DNA from 3 places in the Methylophilus sp. Leaf414 genome. Region 3 is predicted to be linked to each of the others. Evidence: predicted binding sites of a transcription regulator. Region 3 holds the regulator's gene; each other region holds the start of a gene.
The links. Region 3 encodes sigma-54, which starts transcription at its own class of promoters, with help from an activator protein. Its sites were predicted from a motif close to TGGCACNNTTCCTGCT; they were not measured.
Positions count from the first base shown of each region.

Region 1 (7,587 bases), on a different contig from region 3:
CGATTTTATGGGAAAGCAATGATGAGACCTTTCCCGGATTATTAGTGAGCAGGGTGATGGAAGCGATACCGAGTTTTTTTAAAATGACAGCAGCGGCTTCATATTGTCTGCTATCCACCGGCAGGTTTAGTTTAAGGTTGGCGTCCACGGTGTCCAGCCCGCTATCTTGTAGCGCATAAGCCAGTATCTTGTTGGTGATGCCTATGCCCCGGCCTTCCTGGCCGCGCAGATAAACGATAACTCCTTTTCCTTCTTGCTGGATAAGTGACTGCGCCAGCTTGAACTGATCGCCGCAATCGCAGCGTTGCGATGAAAACACGTCACCAGTCAGGCATTCGGAGTGGACGCGGGTTAACACATTACTCTGGCCTGCGATATCACCCAGCACCAATGCAATATGCTCAATATGGGTTTGCGTGTCTTCAAACACATGCAACAGGTATTCGCCGTATTGCGTGGGTAATTTCGAAGTCGCTTTCAGGGTGATGCGCTCGGCCTCTAATGCGGGCAGCAAATCATCTAAGCGCATTGATGGCTCCCATTTTGATCAGCTTGGCGCGAACTACGTTTCTGCTGACGCCGAGTAATTTGGCGGTTTGCACCTGGTTCTGGTGGCAATGGTCATAGGCGGCTTTGACAAACGCGTCTTCAAAATAGGTATATAAATCCTCTCTGCCTGACTCAAATAACTGGTCGAAGGCCTCTTTCAGAACATCTGCTTCAGCCTGATGTTGCACTTGCTGTTCAGATTTCTGGCGGTGCAATTGGATGGAAGACAGGTGCAGGTCTTCGCTACGTACCAGATTGTTTTTGCAGATGAGCAGTGAGTGGTGGATGACATTTTCCAGTTCACGGATGTTGCCTGGCCAGCTGTGCTGTAGCAGTTTCTGCCTGGCGGAGTCATCCAGGCGGATTTCTGAATAACCCAGGCGGCGTGTGTATTCACCGACGAAGTACTCAGCCAGCGGCAGTATATCGCCGGGGCGGTTTCTTAAGGTTGGTAATTCCAGGTGGGCAACGCGTAAGCGATAGAATAAATCTTCCCGGAAATTACCCGCCTGTACTGCTTCCTCCAGCCGGACATTAGTCGCCGCCACCAGCCGCACATCAATGGGTGTCGATTTTCGTGCGCCAAGGCGGACGACTTCGCGCTCTTGCAACACACGCAGCAATTTGACCTGGATGTTGAGCGGTAAATCGCCAATTTCATCGAGGAACAGTGTCCCGCCATTAGCCGCTTCAAACCAGCCTGCTTTCGCAACAAAGGCGCCGGTAAACGCACCTTTCTCATGGCCGAACAATTCACTTTCAACCAGGGTTTCAGAGAATGCACCGCAATTTACCGCGACAAACGGTTTGCCTTTACGGTTGCTGAGCTCATGCACATGCCTGGCAATCAGTTCCTTGCCGGTACCGGTTTCACCTATGATCAGCACATTAGCATCACTGGGCGCGATCTGATTGATGCGGCTCAGCAGTGCGATAGATTTAGGGTCTTCAAACACCTGCGCCGTGGCACGGATAGAGGTCGTCAGCGAACGCGAATTCGGCAGCGTCAGCAGCTTCTTTTCGTTCTCGCGGGTGGTCACATCATTCGCGTAATCCAGTTGCTCGATAAATTTGTCCATAATTTTCATGAGTAAAATGTAGGGTTAGGGAAGCTGCCATTCAGCGCCCATTCACCCAGCTCCTTGATTTTGTAATCTATGGGGTCATGCAGGGTATGTGTTCTCAGGTTGCGCCAATGCCGGTCCAGTCTCAAGCCTGCATGTGTTGCCCTTGAACCCGCGACTTCGAACATGCGGCTGGTAATATCCAGGCCGGTGCGGGTAGCCAGCACTTTGGCGGCACTGATGCTGGTTGCTACCAGGCCACGCTCTTCTTCAGTTAATGCCAATTCTTTTGCCCAGGCGTCATCCAGTTTTTCTGCCGCCAGGTTGGTCAGCGCACGTGTGGCCTCCAGGCTCACCCAAAACTCGCCATAATGGCTGAGGATATAGGGATCTTCGCTGGTCAAAGCCACGTTAGAATTCTTCCATGGCCTGGCTTCGTGCAAGGTGTAGTTTTGCGCATCATTAAAAGCGCCTTCTGCAATGCCCAGGTAAATATTGGTCAGGATCAATTGCGCGATCAGCGGCCTTAAACATGCAAAAGGGTTGCTGAGTGGCCCCGGCTCGGTCAGCAGTTCGTTTTCTTCAACACGTACTTTCTCGAAATTCACGGTGCCGCTATCAGTTTGGCGCTGGCCGATATTGTCCCAGTCATCCATGATAGTAATACCCGTCCGCAACGTGGGAATAGCCGCAATCACCAATTCGCCATCTGTTTTCCTGATTGCCGATGCAATCAGCATTTCCGAATCCAGCGCGCCGGAACAAAAACTTTTCTTGCCGGAAAACTCATGCCAGTGCGCGTACGATTTCGAAATCGTCCTGTCATCTAAAGGGTTGAGCGCATTACCCCAGAACCAGTCCAGTTGTGCCGTTTGCTCAAACCAGCGTTCCCATTGGTCAGGCCGCGAAAACAGGCGCACAGTTGCCAGCATCAGGTGTTGAAAGCCATACACATGCGCAATCGAACTATCCACCTTGGCAAACTCACGTACTACCAGCAAGGTTTCCTGCCAGTTGGCACCATAGCCACCATATTGCTGTGGAATGATTAACGACAGCAGGCCACTGTTGCGCAACGCATCACGTTCAAATTTTGGTGTGCCACCGCGATGATCACGCTCCACTGCGGTCAGTGCAAATGAATCAGCCAATAGTCTCGCTACCGCCAAAGGTTCCAACCCATCACTCAGGTGCACTGTGGGTATGAGGGCAAATTGATTTATATTCAAAAGTTATATCCAGCTTATTGCTTATGCTGGAATATTCAGCAGGATTTGTGCCAACTCAATTGAGTGCTGATTTTCAGCATGCCGCAGCTTTAATAGTGTCTTGATATTGGCAATAAGTATATATAAAACAATAGCTTATTTATTTATAGATAGGTTGAGGTTGTGGCAATCAAATAACTCTATATTTCTTATTAAAACCACATCTGCTGCTGTATCAGCAACTGTGCTGCTGATACAGCAGCACCCCGGTTAATTGTGCTGCTTATCCAGCAACATTGAATTTCTATCATTTAAGTGACTGAATTGATTGATTTTTATTTATGGCATGCTCTTTGCAGTTGTTCACTCAATCTGTAGCACGAGTGAAGGAAAGCACTATTATGGAAATTTTCTGGTTTTTACCCACACATGGGGACCAGCGTTACCTAGGCACCAGCAAGGGTGCCAGGCCGGCAACATTCTCTTATTTAAAACAAATTGCACAGGCAGCCGACAGGCTGGGCTTTGGTGGCGTACTGGTTCCGTCCGGCCGTTCCTGCGAAGACGCCTGGGTGATTTCTTCTGCCCTGATCAATGAAACCAAACAACTCAAATTTTTAGTCGCCACGCGTCCTGGATTTATATCTCCAGTGGTGTCCGCCAGGATGGCCTCCACCCTGGACCGCATTTCCGGTGGCCGTTTGCTGATCAATGTGGTGGCTGGTGGCGACCCGGCAGAGCAGCAGGCGGAAGGCAGCTTTCTCGCCCATGACGAGCGCTATGCAGAAGCGGAAGAATTTTTATCTATCTGGCGTGCAGTACTGGCAGAAGAAGTGGTTGATTTTGAAGGCGATTACTTGCGCGTCAAAGGTGCCAGCCTGCCCACTGGCAGCCTGCAAAAGCCTTATCCGCCATTATTTATCGGTGGTGCTTCTGAAGCAGCCATTGCACTGAGCAGCAAGCATGTAGATGTGCATTTGACCTGGGGCGAGCCACCGGCAGCGGTAGCGGAAAAAATCCGCGTGATTCGCGAGGCGGCGGCACAGCAGGGGCGCAGTATCCGATTCGGTATCCGCCTGCATGTGATTGTGCGCGAAACCAGTGAGCAAGCCTGGGCGGCAGCCGAGGATTTAATCTCGCATGTGACCGATGACACGATTGCTGCTGCACAGGCAGCAGTTGCGAATTTTGATTCAGTCGCGCAAAAGAAAATGACCGAATTACATCAGGGTCGGCGTGACAAGCTGGAAGTGTCTCCCAATTTGTGGGCAGGGGTAGGTTTGGTGCGCGGCGGCGCGGGCACAGCGCTGGTGGGTAACCCACAGGAAGTGGCTGACAGGATCAAAGAGTATCAATCGCTAGGGATTGATTACTTTATCTTCTCCGGCTATCCGCATCTGGAAGAATCTTACCGCGTCGCCGAGTTGTTGTTTCCGCTATTGCCGGTGCAGCCCAGGGTAGAAGCCGAGGTGAGTATCAACACCAACATGACCGGGCCCTTTGGCGCGGCCAGACCGGTTAAACATGCGGCGTAGGGGAAAGTAATGACACTTGCAGTTAACGCCCGCCAAAAAGATGAATCCAAAGAAATAGCATTGAACGGCGGTACATTAAAGAACGACACATTTAATCAGCATGGCATCTCGTTCAGTGGCGACCCGCAGCAGGTCACGCAGCAACTGGTCGCCTATTTAGCCAAAACAGCGGTAGAGCGCGATGCGGCAGGTGGCACGCCTTACGAGCAAAGGCAGGCGGTTCGCGATAGCGGGTTATTGAAATTACTCATCCCGCAAACCTATGGCGGCCTGGGAGGTAATTGGCAGGAAATCTACACCATCATCCGCCAGATCGCCCGCGTCGACAGTTCCATCGCCCAGGTATTTGCCTTCCAGTTTTTGATGCTGACTTCTATCCGCCTGTACGCCAGTGACACGCAATGGCAGCACTATTACCGGTTAACCGCCAGTCATAACCTCTGGTGGGGAAATGCACTCAACCCGCTGGATAACCGCACCATAGCACGCAAGATTTCCGGTGGTTATGAATTCACCGGCCAGAAAAGTTTTTGCTCGGGCTCTATGGATTCGGACTACATGATTGTTTCCGCCATTGAGGAAAATACCGGCAAGTTCCTGGTCGCGGCGGTACCTACCCAGCGCAAGGGCATACACCTGAAAGGCGATTGGGACAATATCGGCCAGCGCCAGACCGACAGCGGAAGTGCAGAGTTTGAGCAGCTATTGGTCGAAGATGGCGAGTTACTGATTGATCCGGGTCCGCTGAGTTCTTCTTTTGCCAGCCTGCGCTCGCTGGTCGCGCAATTGATATTCACCAATATCTACATTGGCATTGCCGAAGGCGCGTTGGAAGAAGGTGTCAAGTACACCAGCAGCAACAGCCGCGTCTGGTCTGGCTCGCTGGCGCAAACCATACATCAGGACCCGTTTACGCTGCTGCATTACGGCGAATTCTGGGCCGGTCTGCATGCCTCGGCCATCCTTGCTGACCACGCAGCCACTTTGCTTGACCTGTCCTGGGAAAAAGACCTTTCCCTGGACGAAAAAACCAGGGGTGAACTGGCGCTGGCGGTGTTTTCCGCCAAGGTGAATGCGACAAAATCCGGTCTGGATGTGACGACGCGCATATTCGAGGTTGCAGGTGCCAGGGCCACCACCGCCAAACTGCGCATGGACAGGTACTGGCGCAACTTGCGGGTATACACCTTACACGACCCGGTGGATTACAAACTGAAAGACCTGGGGGATTGGGCACTGAATGGCAATTATCCAACCCCAAGTTTCTACGCTTAAACTCTTGATTGAATTGATTTCATGAAACAAAAAATAATTGATATGCGCAACCGTCCTGCATTTTTGCATGACTTCTTTGGCGCAACTCCCAACACGCCTTCATACGAAACAGCAAAGTGGCTTAATCAGCGGGTGGGTTCGCTGGAGCCTGAACATTTCCGCCGCTCTTACACGGTTGAAGGGTACCTGCAGGAAATTGATGAGGCTGGGATTGATTACGCTGTGGTAGTCGGCCGTGAAACACCAGATCTGACGATAGATGATAATCAGGTCGCTCAGTTGGTAAGACACAGCCCTAAGCTGGTGGGATTGGGTTCGGTGGATATCGAAACCCGCGGTGTGGAGAGTGCGCTGGCAGCGATTGATCAGGCTATCAATGACCATAAGTTCAAAGCCATCAACATCGAACCTGGTTTCGGCAAGCCTGCACGTTATGTAGATGACCCGATATTTGATCCGGTTTATCAGGCGTGCCAACGCCACAAGGTGCCGGTGTGCGTGATGTCCGGACCAACCACGCCAGACCTGGATTATGCGCACCCGAATGCGGTCGCGCGGCTAGCCAGGAAATACCCGGATTTAAATATCATTTGCTTTCACGGCTATTACCCGTTTGTGAACGAAATCGTTGGTGCGGCTTTCCGCTACCCCAACTTATACCTGGTACCTGATATGTATATCTTCCAGCCGGGTGCTGAGCTCTATGTGCAGGCAGCCAACAAGTTTTTGGGTGACCAGCTGTTGTTTGGTACCTCGTATCCTTTCCGGCCCATGCAGCAAACTATTGATGATTTTATCCAACTGGGTTTCAAGGACGAAGTGTTGGATAAAGTGTTTTACCGCAACGCAGCCGGATTATTAAATCTGGGCGAAAAAGAATAAGGAAGTGTTTTAAATGCAAAATAATCTGGAAAAGTTTGATGCTGTCAGCCAAGCGATTGAGGCTATCGCCAATGGCGAGTTTGTGATTGTGGTGGATGACACTGACCGCGAAAATGAAGGTGATTTAATCATCGCTGCGGAGAAGATCACGACTGAACAAATGGCGTTTTTGGTAAGGCATAGCAGTGGCCTGGTGTGCGTCGCCCTTGGTGAAGAGCGACTGAATGCGCTGGCACTGCCACAGATGGTGGCTCAAAATGCAGACCCGTTCAGGACTGCTTTTACGGTCAGTGTGGATTATAAATACGGCACCACCAGCGGCATTTCTGCTGCGGACAGAGCCTTAACGTTAAGGGCATTGGCCAACACTAACAGCCAGGCAAACGAGTTTCATAGGCCTGGCCATATATTCCCGTTACGGGCGCGGTTAGGTGGTGTGCTTGAACGCCCGGGGCATACCGAAGCCGCTTATGATTTAGCACGGATGGCAGGCCTCAGCCCTGTCGGTGTGTTGTGCGAAATCGTCAATGACGATGGCAGCATGGCAAGGCGACCGGACCTGCTGTTATTCGCTAAAAAGCATGGTTTGAAAATCATCACCATTGCTGAACTGATTACGTACCGTGAGCAGGACCTGGAGCAAACTTTCCCTTATCAAAGCGAACGTCCGGCGCCTAGCCGTTTGCAGAATAAACTGCTGGATTCCGCAATCAGCTATATTTAAAAATGCCTGGCGGTAACTGAAAAAACGCTGTGCTTTTCAGGTAGCTATATAAAATAAAGCCCTCAATCGAGGGCTTTATTTTTAGCTGAATTCTTGAATCAAATCCATGGATGGCGCGGTGGCTTCACCTTGTTCAGGCTGTAATTGCCCACTGCATGGTATTTCCAGCGTACCGGGTCATGCAGTGTATGCGTACGTGCGTTGCGCCAGTGCCTGTCCAGGTTGTACTCACCGAGTGTGGAGCGCGTGCCAGCCAGTTCAAACAGCTTGCTACCTGCCAGCAAAGCGGTTTCAGTACTCAGCACCTTGGCTTCAGCCACTGCAATCGAAGCTTCCGCGACAGTTTCTTC
Region 1 is NZ_LMQQ01000001.1:812,474-820,060, reverse strand. Features, by position in the region: gene ribA (GTP cyclohydrolase II) at 1-529, opposite strand, end outside; gene ASG24_RS04025 (sigma-54-dependent Fis family transcriptional regulator) at 516-1,628, opposite strand; gene ASG24_RS04020 (acyl-CoA dehydrogenase family protein) at 1,634-2,842, opposite strand; gene ssuD (FMNH2-dependent alkanesulfonate monooxygenase) at 3,223-4,356, shown strand; gene ASG24_RS04010 (acyl-CoA dehydrogenase family protein) at 4,366-5,631, shown strand; gene ASG24_RS04005 (amidohydrolase family protein) at 5,653-6,513, shown strand; gene ribB (3,4-dihydroxy-2-butanone-4-phosphate synthase) at 6,527-7,237, shown strand; gene ASG24_RS03995 (SfnB family sulfur acquisition oxidoreductase) at 7,336-7,587, opposite strand, start outside.
Region 1: a site for sigma-54 is predicted at 3,164-3,179, ahead of ssuD (FMNH2-dependent alkanesulfonate monooxygenase). Genes of this name have one in related genera too.

Region 2 (7,587 bases), on a different contig from region 3:
CCTTTTTTTCGACACTATCTCAATAAAACTATTTCAAAAGAATAATCCGATTAATCTGCCCTAGCCTAAAAGCAGTCCTGCTCATCTTCCCACCCTTCAACGCCAATGGTCTGATCGGGCACGGCGGAATCCTGCTGCCATCTTCCAGCAATGTGTCATCCTCTGCCGTCGATTGCCAAACCCCACCATTCACCGGCCTGAACTGCCATCGGATATACCCAACTTTGGCACCAAGTTGCAACATTTCATCGCGATCTGGCGCTTCACTTATCAGTAAATCTTCTTCAAGTTCTTCATCATATTTGCCAAATGCCTGCTTGCAGGCCAAAGCTTCCTGGTCACTTGCACCAATATAAGTGCATGCACGGTGTTCTTCGCGCTGCACATCCCATGCGCCCAATTGCCATGCAGCATCCAGCACCGCTTCTTCTACCACTTCCGGCTGACGCCAGCGATCATTGATCTGCAAGGCCGAGCCTGGCACCGGTTGCAGCATTGGTTTGAGCAGGGGCAAAGCCTCCATCGGCTGTTTGCGGAAGCCGTGCCAATGTAACATCAGCAACAGCGGGGTATCCGCACGCGGCACCGCAGTGAGTGTGACTGCGGTTAAGGGCAATTGCATGACCTGCATTTGCTCGATTAAAGTGTGAAAAATATTCATGATCCACTCCTTCTATTTACAAAGCCTTTTCAATAAAAAGCTAGCAAGAAGCGTGCTGAGAAAAACGCTTTAAATAGGCAAGCAACATCATGAACTGCCGTTTTAGCCACTGAATGGTGAGAGTAAATCTATGTTGTAATCGTGGGTTGGATCTCTGATTTAATTCATCCGTCATTATCCCCTCTTGAAAAACGGTTTTCTTTTCCCCATCTAATCACAAAATTTTCGTGTAACCCTGTTATTTGGAGAAATCGTTATGACGACAGCGACAGCAGAATCGCCATCTAAACAAACCATGGGCTTTCAGGCCGAGGTCAAACAATTACTGCAGTTGATGATTCATTCACTGTATAGCAACAAAGAAATCGTATTGCGTGAATTAATTTCTAATGCCTCTGATGCAGCAGATAAATTGCGCTTTGAGGCAATCTCGAATGGCAGCCTGTACGAAAATGACAGTGAGTTGAAGATCAATGTCTCTTTTGATAAAGACGCACGCACCCTGACCATTTCTGACAATGGTATTGGTATGCGCCGCGAAGAAGTGATTAATAACATTGGTACCATTGCCAAATCCGGCACCAAGGAATTCTTCCAGAACCTGACCGGCGACCAGGCCAAGGACGCCAACCTGATTGGCCAGTTTGGTGTCGGTTTCTATTCCAGTTTTATCATTGCAGACAAAGTCACACTGATTACACGCCGCGCCGGCGAGACGGAAGCCATCAAATGGGAATCAGGCGGTGAAGGCGATTTCACGATTGAAACAACGGAAAAAGCCGGGCGCGGTACCGAGGTCATCCTGCACCTGCGTGAAGGCGAAGACGAGTTCCTGAATGACTGGAAACTGAAAACCATCATCCGCAAATATTCTGACCATATCACCTTGCCTATCGTGATGAAAAAATCCGAATGGAAAGATGGCGAGAATGGCGAAGGCGGTCAGATGGTGACAACTGATGAGGATGAAACGATTAACAAGGCATCTGCTTTGTGGGCGCGCAGCAAGAGTGACATCACTGAGGAGGAATATAACGAGTTTTACAAACACGTTTCTCATGATTATGAGAGCCCGCTGGCCTATACCCACAGCCGTGTAGAAGGCAAGCAGGAATATATATCTCTGTTGTACGTTCCGGGCAAGGCGCCGTTTGATTTGTATGACCGCGAGCGTCGCCAAGGCATCAAGCTGTATGTGAAACGCGTATTCATCATGGAAGATGCAGAAAAACTGATGCCGCAATACCTGCGGTTTGTGCGCGGTGTGATTGACTCTGCCGATCTGCCATTAAATGTATCGCGTGAAATCCTGCAGGACAGCCGTGATGTGGAAGCGATTAAAAATGGCTCAGTGAAAAAAGTGTTGAGCTTGCTGGAAGACCTGGCGGAAAACAAGCCTGAAGATTACAGCAAGTTCTGGAGTGAGTTTGGCCGCGTATTGAAAGAAGGTCCTGGCGAAGATTTTGCCAATAAAGAAAAAATTGCCGGTCTGCTGCGTTTTGCTTCCACGCATACCGATAACGAAATACAGAATGTATCACTGAAAGATTACATCGGCCGTATGAAGCCTGAGCAGGAAGCGATTTATTACATCACAGCCGATACTTTTGCTGCCGCGAAGAATTCGCCTCATTTGGAAATCTTCCGCAAGAAAGGCATTGAAGTATTACTGATGTCAGACAAGGTAGATGAATGGTTGCTTGGTAGCCTGACAGAGTTTGAAGGCAAAAAACTGCAATCGATTGCCAAAGGTGATCTGGACCTCGGCAAGCTGGAAGATGAGGCAGACAAGGAAGCGCAGAAACAGGTGGAGGAAAATGCCAAAGACCTGGTGGAGCGCATCAAGACCGCGCTTGGTGAGGCAGTCAAAGAAGTTAAGGTGACGCATCGCCTTACAGATTCACCAGCATGCCTGGTTGCAGGCGAGCATGATCTTTCGGGTAACCTTGCACGTATCTTGAAAGCAGCCGGCCAGCAGGCGCCTGAAAGCAAGCCTATCCTGGAAGTGAACCCCGCGCATCGGTTGGTGGAAAAACTGAAAGCAGAAACCGATGATGCCCGTTTTGCCGATTACGCACATGTGTTGTTTGATCAGGCATTGCTGGCAGAAGGTGGTCAGCTGGAAGACCCTGCCAGTTTTGTGAAACGTATGAACAGCCTGATTCTGTAATCATTCGGTCAGTCCGAATCAGCGTCAGATATAAAGCCCGCAGATGCGGGCTTTATATTTTTTAAAGTTATAACAATATAATTCAAAATTATTTTTAGCTATTTAATAAGATTGGTAGATTAATAAGCCTCAACTATCGCTAAGGGGCTGAAAATGCGTAACACCGTTAAATTATTACCATGGCTACTTTCCATTATGGCAGGGCATGTATATGCGACTGATGGTTATTTTGCCCATGGCTATGGGGTAAAGGGCCTGGGATTGGGTGGTGTCGGTATTGCGCTGCCGCAAGATGCGCTGGCAGCGGCAACAAACCCTGCAGGCTTAGGCATCGTCGGTGACCGTATTGATTTTGGCGTTACCTGGTTTAAACCTGACCGCGATGTCCGTCTGTCCAACACCGCCGGTGGTAGCGGCGCGCTGGATGGACGTTACGATGGTAACGATACCGAGCATTTTTTTATCCCGGAGTTTGGTTATAACCGGGTGATTAATGACCGCACCACGCTGGGCGTGAGCGTTTATGGTAATGGCGGCATGAATACCGACTATAAAGATGGTATCCCTTATTTCAATAACACAGGTAGCCGCACCGGGATTGATTACCTGCAAGTGGTCGTTGCACCAACCGCGACCTGGCGCATCAATAAGCAACATGTATTAGGCTTGTCCCTGAATCTGGCTTACCAGCGGTTTGAGGCGAAGGGCTTACAGAACTTTGATAATGCGCTTTCAAGCACCTCGCCGAGCAATGTCACCAATAACGGACATGACAACTCTTACGGCGCCGGCTTGCGGTTCGGCTGGGTTGGGCAAGTAAGTGATGCGGTGACTTTAGGTGCCACTTATCAAACAAAAACCTATGCCAGCAAGTTTGACAAATATAAAGGCTTGTTTGCGGAAGGTGGTGATATTGATATCCCTGCAAACTACGGTATCGGGATTGCCATCAAAACCACGCCTGCACTGACACTGGCAGCAGATGCGCAGCGAATCTTATATTCTGATGTGAATGCGATCGGTAATTTGTCACTAAGTAACCTTGCTTCCCGATTAGGCTCATCCAGCGGCCCTGGTTTTGGCTGGCGGGATGTGACAGTTCTTAAGGTAGGTGCGCAGTATGCCTACAGTGACTCGTTGACATTACGCGCAGGCTACAACCACAGTTCACAACCGGTGCGCAGTAGCGAAACCTTGTTTAATATTCTTGCGCCAGCCGTGGTTCAGGATCACCTTACTTTAGGAGCCACCTATACCTTGCCGAATAAGTCCGAGCTTTCTTTCTTTTTCGCGCATGCCTTTGAAAATAAAGTGCGCGGCAATAACTCTATCCCTGCCGTGCCATTTGGCGGTGGAGAAGCGGACGTCCGCATGAACCAGAACTCTCTAGGGGTTGCTTACGGTTGGTCGCTTTAGGAGTGAGTCTTTGATTTTTGTATGACAAAACTAGCGTAAGCACGATAGTCATCAAAATTACATTTATCGTAATTTATAATAAAAGCCATGGCACCTTTCGCCGTGGCTTTTTGTCATATAGCGTAACAGCCGCTGACAGGCTTGTTTTTTGCTTTTTAAATGTAGACAATCTTCACAGTCACATCCGTTATTGAATATTCTAGGGGAAGATGCATGGCCACCAATGCCAAATCCACACGTAGCAAGACCGATAAAAAAGAAACTATCCATAACGCTGAACAATTTTTGAATGAACAATTACCGATTCCACAGGCATTACGCAACCACCTGACCTTTTCCCTGGGTAAATCTGACTCCTGGGCTACGACCCGTGACTGGTATCAAACTGCCGCCTTTACTGTACGTGATCACCTGATGAGCCGCTGGGTGACAACCCGCGATGCCTACAGAGATGCGAATACCAAACGTGTTTATTATCTTTCTCTAGAGTTTCTGATCGGCCGCATGCTCTCGAATGCGGCACTGAATCTGGGCGTTGCACCGAAATTAAGCGAAGGTTTGCAGGAAATCGGCCAGCAAATGGAAGGCGTGGCCGAAATGGAACCGGATGCTGCACTGGGTAATGGCGGCTTGGGCAGGCTGGCTGCTTGTTTTGTCGATTCAATGGCAACCATGGATATCCCCGCCACCGGTTACGGCATCCGTTATGACTATGGCATGTTCAGGCAAAGTATCGAAGGCGGCCAGCAGGTAGAAAACCCTGACAACTGGTTGCGCTACCAGAATATCTGGGAGGTTCAGCGTCCTGAGCACACTTGCGAAGTGAAATTTTATGGCCGTGTAGTGCAGGTGCATACAGAGCGGGGTAATGAGCGCCACTGGATAGACACTGCCAGCGTAGTGGCCATGCCTTATGATGTCCCAGTACCGGGTTATGGCACGCAAACGGTCAATAACCTGCGCTTGTGGTCTGCCAAAGCCGCTAAAGAGTTTGACCTGACATCGTTTAATCAGGGTAACTACGATAAATCTGTCGAAGGCCGTCATGGGGCGGAGACCATTTCCCAGGTTCTATATCCGAATGATGCGTCTGAATCTGGTAAAGAATTACGTTTAAAACAGCAATACTTTTTTGTATCGGCCTCTACGCAAGATATCCTGCACCGGTTTATCACGCACAATCCCGATTGGGAAACCTTGCCGCAAAAGGTCGCTATCCAGTTAAACGATACACATCCTGCGATTGCCGTCGCTGAAATGATGTATCAACTGATAGATCTTTATCATCTGCCATGGGAAAAAGCATGGAATCTGGTCACTCAGATCTTCGCCTACACCAACCATACCCTGATGCCGGAAGCACTGGAAACCTGGTCAGTGGATTTGTTTTCATCCCTGTTGCCACGACACCTGGAAATCATTTACGAAATCAACCATCGCTTCCTGCAAATGGTGAACCAGCATTTCCCTGGCGACAGTGATTTGCTGAGCCGTGTTTCTATTATTGATGAGGGTAATGGCCGCCGTGTACGCATGGCGCATTTGGCCGTGGTCGGCAGTCATACTGTAAACGGGGTCGCTGCGTTACATAGCGAGTTATTGAAAACCACCTTGTTTGCCGATTTCAATAGAATCTATCCTGGCAAATTTACCAATGTGACCAACGGCATTACACCGCGCCGCTGGCTCAACCAATGTAATCCTTTGCTGACTGAGCTGTTAATCAAGCATATAGGTACCGGTTTCCAGAAAGACCTTAGCCTGATTAAAAAAATTGAGCCTTTGGCCGATGATGCCGCTTTCAGAAAAGCTTTCCGCGAAGTCAAAGCCGCCAATAAGCAAAGGCTGGCATACAAAATATTGCAGAAAACCGGCGTTGCCATTAATCCGCAGGCGATATTTGACGTGCAGATCAAGCGTATTCATGAATACAAACGTCAGTTATTGAACGTGCTGCATGTCATCACTTTGTATAACCGCATCCGCAATGGCCAGGCACACAACCAGACGCCGCGCGTGGTGATTTTTGCCGGTAAAGCCGCGCCTGGCTACTGGCTAGCCAAGCAGATCATCCGGTTGATTAATGATGTGGCGACAATTATTAATAATGACCCGGCAGTGGGCGATCAGCTAAAAGTCGTCTTCTATCCTAACTATGAAGTAAGTGCTGCTGAAATCCTATTCCCTGGCGCGGACTTATCCGAACAGATTTCCACCGCAGGTACTGAAGCTAGCGGCACCGGTAATATGAAAATGGCACTGAACGGCGCGCTGACCATAGGTACGCTGGATGGAGCTAATGTCGAAATCAAGGAAGAAGTGGGTGACGAGAATATCTTCATCTTTGGGCTGACCACACCCGAGGTGGCGCAGATTAAAGCCAGTGGTTATAACCCATGGGATTATTACAACGGCAACCCTGAACTCAAGCAGGTCATTGACATGATAGGAAACGGATTCTTTTCATTTGGCGAACGCGGTCGCTACCAGGCAATCGTGGAAACCCTGCTGCAAAAAGGTGACCATTACTTATTACTTGCAGATTATTCAGCTTATGTTGAGGCGCAAGACAAAGTGGCTGCCTTATATCAAGATGAGTATGCCTGGTCACGCGTGGCTATTTTGAATGTGGCACGGATGGCGAAATTTTCCAGTGACCGTACCATAGGCGAATATGCGAGTCGTATCTGGAAAGTGGAACAGTTCAAAGCCTGATTCAGCTTTATAAAAGTAGCTTTTAAGCAAAGCAAGTCCTTATGGACTTGCTTTGTGCTTTGTGGGTACACTAGAGCAGCCTTTTGGACGGAGAAGCATAATGAAAAAAACAGCCTATTTACTTGTTTTGGGTTTGATAATTACCAATGCTCAGGCACTTGACCTCAAAGGTTTGGGCGATGTTGTCAATAAAGTGAGGGGTGATTCCACAGCTGGCAATGATGCGGCTGTCAGCAATTTAACTGACAAGGAAACAAACGATGGTCTCAAGCTGGCTCTTAACCAGGGAGTGACTAAAGCCGTTGATGTGCTTGGTGCGACAGATGGCTTTCTGGGTAATAAAGAAGTGAAAATTCCGTTGCCTGATTCACTAAAGAAAATAGAGAAAGGCATGCGAATGGTTGGCATGGGGGATCAGGCCGATGATCTTGTGTTGAAAATGAACCGGGCCGCAGAGCAAGCGGTGCCAGAAGCCAAGGCCTTATTGGTTAACTCCATCAAGCAAATGAGTCTTGCGGATGTCAAAGGCATACTGACCGGTCCGCAAGATGCGGCAACGCAATATTTCAAAAAAACCACTTCAACTGACATGGCGGCAAAATTTCTGCCTATCGTACAAAAGGCA
Region 2 is NZ_LMQQ01000003.1:451,292-458,878, forward strand. Features, by position in the region: gene ASG24_RS09070 (hypothetical protein) at 29-661, opposite strand; gene htpG (molecular chaperone HtpG) at 918-2,831, shown strand; gene ASG24_RS09080 (OmpP1/FadL family transporter) at 2,985-4,247, shown strand; gene ASG24_RS09085 (glycogen/starch/alpha-glucan phosphorylase) at 4,461-6,962, shown strand; gene ASG24_RS09090 (DUF4197 domain-containing protein) at 7,063-7,587, shown strand, end outside.
Region 2: a site for sigma-54 is predicted at 4,385-4,400, ahead of ASG24_RS09085 (glycogen/starch/alpha-glucan phosphorylase). Genes of this name have one in related genera too.

Region 3 (7,587 bases):
GGCAGTGAAAACACAGAAAATGCCATAAAAACATGCACCAGTTTAAGCCCTAATGGTGGTGCATTTGCACTGCATGCGTGAAAGCAAAGTAGATTAGGCGGGATAAATGGCGCCGAGGATACGCAGACCGTGTGCCCCGGTGACCGCTGGCAGGTTGCTAGTCAGGCCATCGACACAGCGTTGCGCCAGCCAGGCAAAAGCCACCGCTTCCACCCAGTCTACCGCCACACCCAGTTTGTCGGTGGGTTCAATAACGCAACCCATCAACCTTGATAAGCGCTCTATTAACAAGCCATTGTGTGCACCACCACCGCAGACGTAGGCTTCGTCCAAGCCTGGGCAGAAGCGTTTGATGGCATCGGCAATACTAAGCGCTGTAAGCTCCAGTAAGGTTCGCGCGATATTTTCCGGGCGGTCATCAACCACGTTTAAATGTTGCGCCAGCCACTGTTGGTTAAACAAATCCCGTCCTGTACTTTTTGGTGCAGCCTGCGCCAGATAGGGTTCAGCCAGCATGGCTTCTAATAAAACACTATTTACCTGTCCGCTGGCAGACCAGGTGCCATTGGCGTCAAAGGACTGACCTGTGTGTTGTTGCGTCCATTGATCGAGCAACATATTGCCGGGGCCGGAATCGAATCCGGTCACTTGCCCATCCACTGGTAACCACGAGATGTTGGCAATGCCGCCGATGTTGATAATAGCGCGGTTTTTAGTAAGGCTCGCAAACACCGCCTGGTGAAAGGCCGGTACCAAAGGTGCGCCCTGACCGCCTGCTGCCATATCCCGGCTGCGGAAATCACCTATTACTGTGATATTCGTGAGTTCTGCCAGCCGGGCATGGTTACCTAGTTGTAAGGTATAAGCCTGGCCATCTTGCAGGTCTGGACAATGGCGTATGGTTTGCCCGTGGCAGCCAATCGCGGTAATTGCTGATGCCGGCAATTGGCTTTGCTGCAAAATTTTTAATACAGACTCTGCGTAGAGCTCGGCCAAACTATTTGCCATCAGTGCTGCATCATGCAGTTCATTGATGGCAGGTTGGTGCAACGCCAGCAATGCCTGTTTGATTACGGATGGATATGGTACAAATGCCTGGTCAACTTGTTCAAAGCAATCACCGGTATGCGCGACCAATGCCGCATCAACACCGTCCAGGCTGGTGCCTGACATGATGCCAATAAAGTAACGCGTATCGGGGACTGCTGACTGTGAAATCATAGGCCCACATAGTAACATCGTCGCGGGATATGCCTACAGTAATGCACCAGATTACGTTAAAATAGCCGCTTTAATTTAAACCATGCTGTTAAGAAGTATCTTCGCTAACAGCATGACAGAAATGTATTTATGACAGACTCAAAACCTTCAGTCGAGGCGATTAGCACGGAAATTTCCCCCGCGATTGCCAAAGCACTGGCTATTATCAAACGCGGTGCGGATGAATTGCTGATCGAGCAAGAGTTGGTTGAAAAGCTCAAAACCGGCAAGCCACTGCGCATCAAGGCAGGTTTTGACCCAACCGCACCTGATCTTCATTTAGGCCATACGGTACTTATCAATAAATTGCGCCAGTTGCAGGATCTTGGTCACCAGATCTTATTCCTGATTGGTGACTTCACCGGCATGATAGGTGACCCTACTGGTAAAAGCACTACCCGCCCGCCGCTTACAGTAGAGCAGGTCAAAATCAATGCGGACACTTACTCAGAGCAAGTATTCAAAATCCTGGATCCGGCTAAGACCGAAATTGTGTTCAACTCCAAATGGTTGAGCGAGCTTGGTGCAGCTGGCATGATTAAACTGGCTGCCAGCCATACTGTGGCGCGTATGTTGGAGCGTGATGATTTTTCCAAGCGTTTCAAAGGTAATCAGCCGATTGCGATTCACGAGTTTTTATACCCGTTGTTGCAGGGCTACGATTCTGTCGCCTTGCAGTCCGATCTGGAGTTGGGCGGCACCGATCAAAAATTTAATTTGCTGATGGGTCGCGAGTTGCAGAAGCAGGCGGGAATGGCGCAGCAGTGTGTGCTGATGATGCCATTGCTGGAAGGTCTTGATGGCGTTAATAAAATGTCCAAATCGCTGGGCAACTATATTGGTATCAGCGAGGCACCCGAATTAATTTTTGCCAAAATCATGTCTGTCTCCGACACGCTGATGTGGCGCTATATTGATTTACTGTCTTTTGCCTCACTGGAAACGATCGCCGAATGGAAAGCGCAAGTTGCCGGTGGCGAAAACCCGCGTAATATCAAGGTAGGTTTTGCGCAGGAAATCGTAGCCCGATTCCACGGACAGGCAGCAGCAGAAAAAGCACTGGCAGATTTCCAGACGCGCGCCAAAGGTGGCATCCCTGATGATGTGCCGGAAGTGGAAGTGGCCATTGAAGGCGAGAGTATTGGTATCAGCCAGTTACTGAAACTGGCTGGCCTGGTAGAAAGCACCAGTGAAGCGATGCGTGCCATTCAGCAAGGTGGAGTGAAACTGGATAGCGTAAAAGTGGAAGACAAAAATCAGCAATTGGAAAAAGGCGTGGTGGTGGCCCAAGTTGGCAAACGCAAGTTCGCCAAAATAACCATTAAGTAATTAACTGCTTGAAAGTAAAAGGCCGCTTTTTAGCGGCTTTTTTCTGGAATATAGAGATTACGCTTTAAAGTGACTTACGCAAATTGGCGGGTGGAATGCTCAATGATTCACGATATTTGGCAATGGTCCGGCGCGCTACCACAATGCCCTGTTGTGCCAGGGTGTCGGTAATCTGATTATCTGACAATGGTTTTTTGACGTTTTCTTCTGCGACCATCTGTTTGATCAGTGCTCGGATCGCCGTCGCCGAGCAGGAACCACCAGCATCTGTCGCAACTGAGCTGCCAAAGAAGTATTTAAGTTCATAAACGCCGCGTGGTGTGAGCATATACTTATGCGTAGTTACCCTGGAAATGGTGCTTTCGTGCAATTCGAGTTCTTCGGCAATCTCACGTAATACCAGCGGGCGCATGGCAATGTCACCGTGCTCAAAAAAGTTGCGCTGCCTATCCACAATTGCTTGCGATACGCGCAATATGGTCGAGAATCGTTGCTGGATATTCTTGATCATCCATTTGGCTTCTTGCATCTGGCTTTGCAGATACTGGCCGGAACTCTCACGATTACGTTTAAGAATATCGGCATACATCTGGTTGATGCGCAATTTAGGGATCACGCCATCATTCAGGGTAGCTACCCAAATACCTTTAATCTTTTTGACCACCACATCATGCTGGATAAAATGATCGTGGCTGAAATTGGAAAATTCGCTACCCGGCCTCGGGTTTTGCTGGCGGATTAGCTGTTGCGCGCCTTTGAGTGAGGTTTCATCGCAACTCAATTGTTTGCGCAGCTTCACAAAATCTTTATTGGCAAGCAGTGCCAGATGATCTTTGACCAGTGCAATGGCGGTTTTCAGGTAGGGCGTATCCCCAGGCAAGGCATTAAGTTGCAATAACAGGCATTCACGCAAATCGCGTGCACCTATGCCGATGGGATCAAGATTCTGGATCAGCTTGAGTGCGGTCTCCAGCTCGAGCAAATCTACCTCAAGTTCAAGCGGCAGGTTTTCAACGACTTCCTGCAGATCCTGTTCGAGATAGCCGTCATCATTAATGCTGTCGAGCAGCAGTTTAACCAGGCTCATATCACGGTGCGATAAATGCGCCAGCTGAATCTGGTCTATGAGGTGCTCACGCAAGCTGATGCTGCTGGCATCCTGGCGGGAGAAATCGCCGTCTTCATCGTCATTATTGTTGCGGCCTGCCTCGTCCCAATTGCTGGTACTGCCAAATTCGCCATAATCATCTTCAAATTCCGGCGGTGTGAATTCTTCATTAAGGTTGGGTAATTCGCCTTCGTTACCGCTAAGGTCATCCCGTAATTCTTCACGCAAAGTATCGGCTGGCGAAGAAATATCCTGTTGAATGGCAACGTCAAATGAACTGGCATCTTCCACTTCAGCCTGAGCCTGCAACGGTGCTTCGGGCGTGTTATCTTCAAACTCGCCTTCTTCATTGTCAGCCATTTCCAGTAAAGGATTTTCCTGCAAGATGGCTTCCAGCTCCTGGTTAAGTTCCAGCGTCGACAATTGCAACAGACGGATAGACTGCTGCAACTGCGGCGTCAGAGCCAGGTTTTGCGACATGCGTAATTGCAGGTTTTGCTTCATAACAAATTACAGCCTAAAGTTTTTGCCCAGATATACTTCACGTACACCTTCGTTCTGGATGATTTCATCCGGCGTACCCGCGGCAAAGATGGCGCCTTCATTCACGATATAAGCGCGGTCGCATATATCCAGCGTTTCACGCACGTTATGATCTGTGATTAAAATGCCTATATTCTGGCTGCTGAGGTAACGGATAATTTTCTGGATCTCGATCACCGCAATCGGGTCAATCCCGGCAAATGGCTCATCCAGCAGAATAAACTTCGGGTCAGTTGCCAGGCAACGCGCGATTTCAACCCGGCGGCGCTCACCCCCTGACAAACTGACAGCCTGGCTATTGCGGATATGCTGGATATGTAGCTGATCCAGCAATGATTCCAGTTTGGCTTCACGCTGTTCAGCGGTATAAGGACGGGTTTCCAGTATCGAAAGAATATTATCGGTCACAGACATCTTGCGAAAAATGGAGGCTTCCTGCGGCAGGTAGGCCAGACCCATACGCGCACGCTCATGCATGGGGGCGTGGCTAACATCGGTACCATCCAGGGTGATACGGCCGTCATCCAATGCCACCAGGCCAACAATCATATAGAAGCTAGTGGTTTTGCCTGCACCATTCGGACCCAGTAATCCGATCACTTCACCACTGTGCAAATCAAGCGTGGTGTTTCTGACGACGGTACGGCCCTGATAGGTTTTTTTTAAATGGCTGACGCACAAATGGCTGTTGTCTGGAGAAACGGTTGTTTGCATATTGCCAGTCTTTACTGTGATTCTTTCTTGGATCCGTTTTCAGGTGCATCGGGTACCGGTTCAGTCCTTAACTGCAACGAGCGATTCATCCGCAACCCTTGTTGGGTATTAGATTTGTTATCTAACACTGGTGGGGTTGTTTTGTTTTTTGGCTGTATGGTAGCTTTCACGCGGCTGTTGGCGGTGCCATTCGGGTTTGCTTTAGTGCCACCGATCACTTCTGCATATTCGGCATTGGCGTCATAACTGATGTAATCACCCGTCACTACGTCTTCGCCACGTTTGACCCAGGCATTGGTATACAGTTGCACTTTATCCATGCGGGCATTGTATTCAATGCGCTGACCACTGCCTTGCATCCACTCATTTTTGCCGGTGCGTTTCTGTTTAAATGTGGTTGGCGTGCTAGGAGTGCCGGTACAAGTGCTATGCTGGAAGCCATCCTGGTCTTCACGTACTATCATCTTGTCGGCCTTGATTTGCAAAGTACCCTGGTTCAGGATCACATTACCGGTATAGACGCTGATTTTTTTCGCATCGTTGACGCTGACGGTATCGGCTTCCAGCTCTATCGGCTGGTCACGATCTGACTCCTCAGCCCAACCGGTAGCTGAGCATAGCGTGCCCAGCATCAGGCAGGTAACATAAAATAATTGCGTGCGCGTTTTCAACTCATCTCTCCAGAATCATCGACTCTTAGTACTTGTATTTTTGCTGGTGCCGCTTTTAGCTGGCTTGACCACAGCCTTTGTGGGTGCTGCATCGGGCGCTCGCTCATAATGAACATGCACCCGGTTAAATAATTGCATGGTTTCCGATTTTTTATCAAAACGCATACCGGTACCGGTAATCACTGTCGCTGGTTTCTGATGGATAGTGACGGGCAAATCGGTATAAGCAATATCCGTATCCGGCTCTACGAATAACTTCTCGGTAAGCATTTGCATTTCACCTTTTTCAGCGGTGGCCTGGCGAATCACTTTGACCTGTTTGTCAAACTCCACCAGTTTACCATTGCCGGATATTTTGCCACGCTGACCGTGAATCTGTGTGTATGGAGACTCTTGTCCAAACTGGGTAAAACGCGGCCTGTCCAGTTCAGTGTGGTCACTATCCGGGTAGTGGCGCATCTGAGCAGCAGCCAGCACATATTTTGTTTTTCCAGTCGCATCGGTGCGCGTGCTGACAAAGTTATACAGCATGTAATCGGGCGCATGACGGCTCAGACCAGTCACGCGCGCCGCTTGCTCTTGCACTGTTTGGTTAATCCAAAAAGTCAGCAGTGCCAAAAACAGCATCAAACCAATCGGCAGCAGAATCGGATATTTAAGCATGCGTAAAATCTCTACCTGTCTGCCTAAACGACTTTCGCCTTGAGCAAGTCATGCATATTAAATGCGCCTACCAATTGCTGTTGCTCGTTCACAGCCAGAAAACCATTGATTCTGTGTTGCTCCATCAAACTGACGGCTTCAACGGCCATTTGCTGGGTACCCAACAGTCGGGGCTGCTTGCTCATCACATTTAAAATAGGCGCCTGGTGATCCGTGAGTCCCTGAACAAACAGGCGTCTTAGGTCGCCATCGGTAAATATACCAGTCGGTTTTTGTTCAGCATTCACAATGGCAGTAAACCCCATGCCTTTGCTGGTGATTTCCTGGATTGCCTGCTGCACCGTGGCTTTTTCACTGATACTTGGAATAGCATCGCCAGTGCGCATCACATCTTTAATCCTGACCAGTAATCGGCGGCCAAGACTACCCCCGGGGTGCGAACGGGCGAAGTCTTCGGCAGTAAATTCGCGCTGCTCAAGCACGCATAACGCCAGTGCATCGCCCAAAGCCAGTGCCGCGGTGGTGCTCGCGGTCGGTGCCAGGCCTAGCGGGCAGGCTTCATGACCAACTGCAGCACTTAAATGTACTTCCGATTCACGCGATAAGGTTGAATCTTGCGTGCCGGTAATGCTGAGAATACGGGCGCCAATGCGACGGATAGCAGGCAGAATGTTGATGATTTCATCACTCTCGCCCGAGTTGGAAAGCGCAATGACCACATCTTCAGCGGTAATCATGCCGAGGTCGCCATGGCTGGCTTCGGCCGCATGCATAAAAAATGCTGGGGTCCCTGTGCTGGCGAGTGTAGCTGCAATTTTGCCGCCGATATGCCCGGATTTCCCCATGCCGGTGACAACAATACGGCCGCGGCAGTCAAGAATCATATGGACCGCAGCTTCGAACTCAGCGCCCAGGCGTCCGGCCAGCTGGCGGATCTCATCTGCTTCGTGCAATAACACATTGCGCGCTTTTTCTACTATGCCAGAACTTTCAGCAAGTTTGACACCTGATTTTGCTATACTCATGGTCACTAAGTATAGCAAGTGACAGCCCCGGCAAGAAAGCGAATCTAGGCTTTTTTACCGTTTTTTTAATATCAGGCACATTTTTTGCATTGAACAAAAGTTTTGTGGCGGCATAATTAAGCTGACATAATCCGGTTTTATAATAAATTAACGACCACAAGCGGCGTATTCTCTGTATATCGGCAATGTGGTCTAAATCAATGGTTTTAATTAGTTGCTTAGAATTTTTGCATGTTTGACTCCCTAATCCATTTACTTTTATTGCTCACCAGTT
Region 3 is NZ_LMQQ01000005.1:67,147-74,733, forward strand. Features, by position in the region: gene ASG24_RS12900 (anhydro-N-acetylmuramic acid kinase) at 94-1,221, opposite strand; gene tyrS (tyrosine--tRNA ligase) at 1,351-2,589, shown strand; gene ASG24_RS12910 (RNA polymerase factor sigma-54) at 2,654-4,201, opposite strand; gene lptB (LPS export ABC transporter ATP-binding protein) at 4,208-4,954, opposite strand; gene lptA (lipopolysaccharide transport periplasmic protein LptA) at 4,966-5,586, opposite strand; gene lptC (LPS export ABC transporter periplasmic protein LptC) at 5,641-6,288, opposite strand; gene ASG24_RS12930 (SIS domain-containing protein) at 6,312-7,313, opposite strand; gene ASG24_RS12935 (cation:proton antiporter) at 7,545-7,587, shown strand, end outside.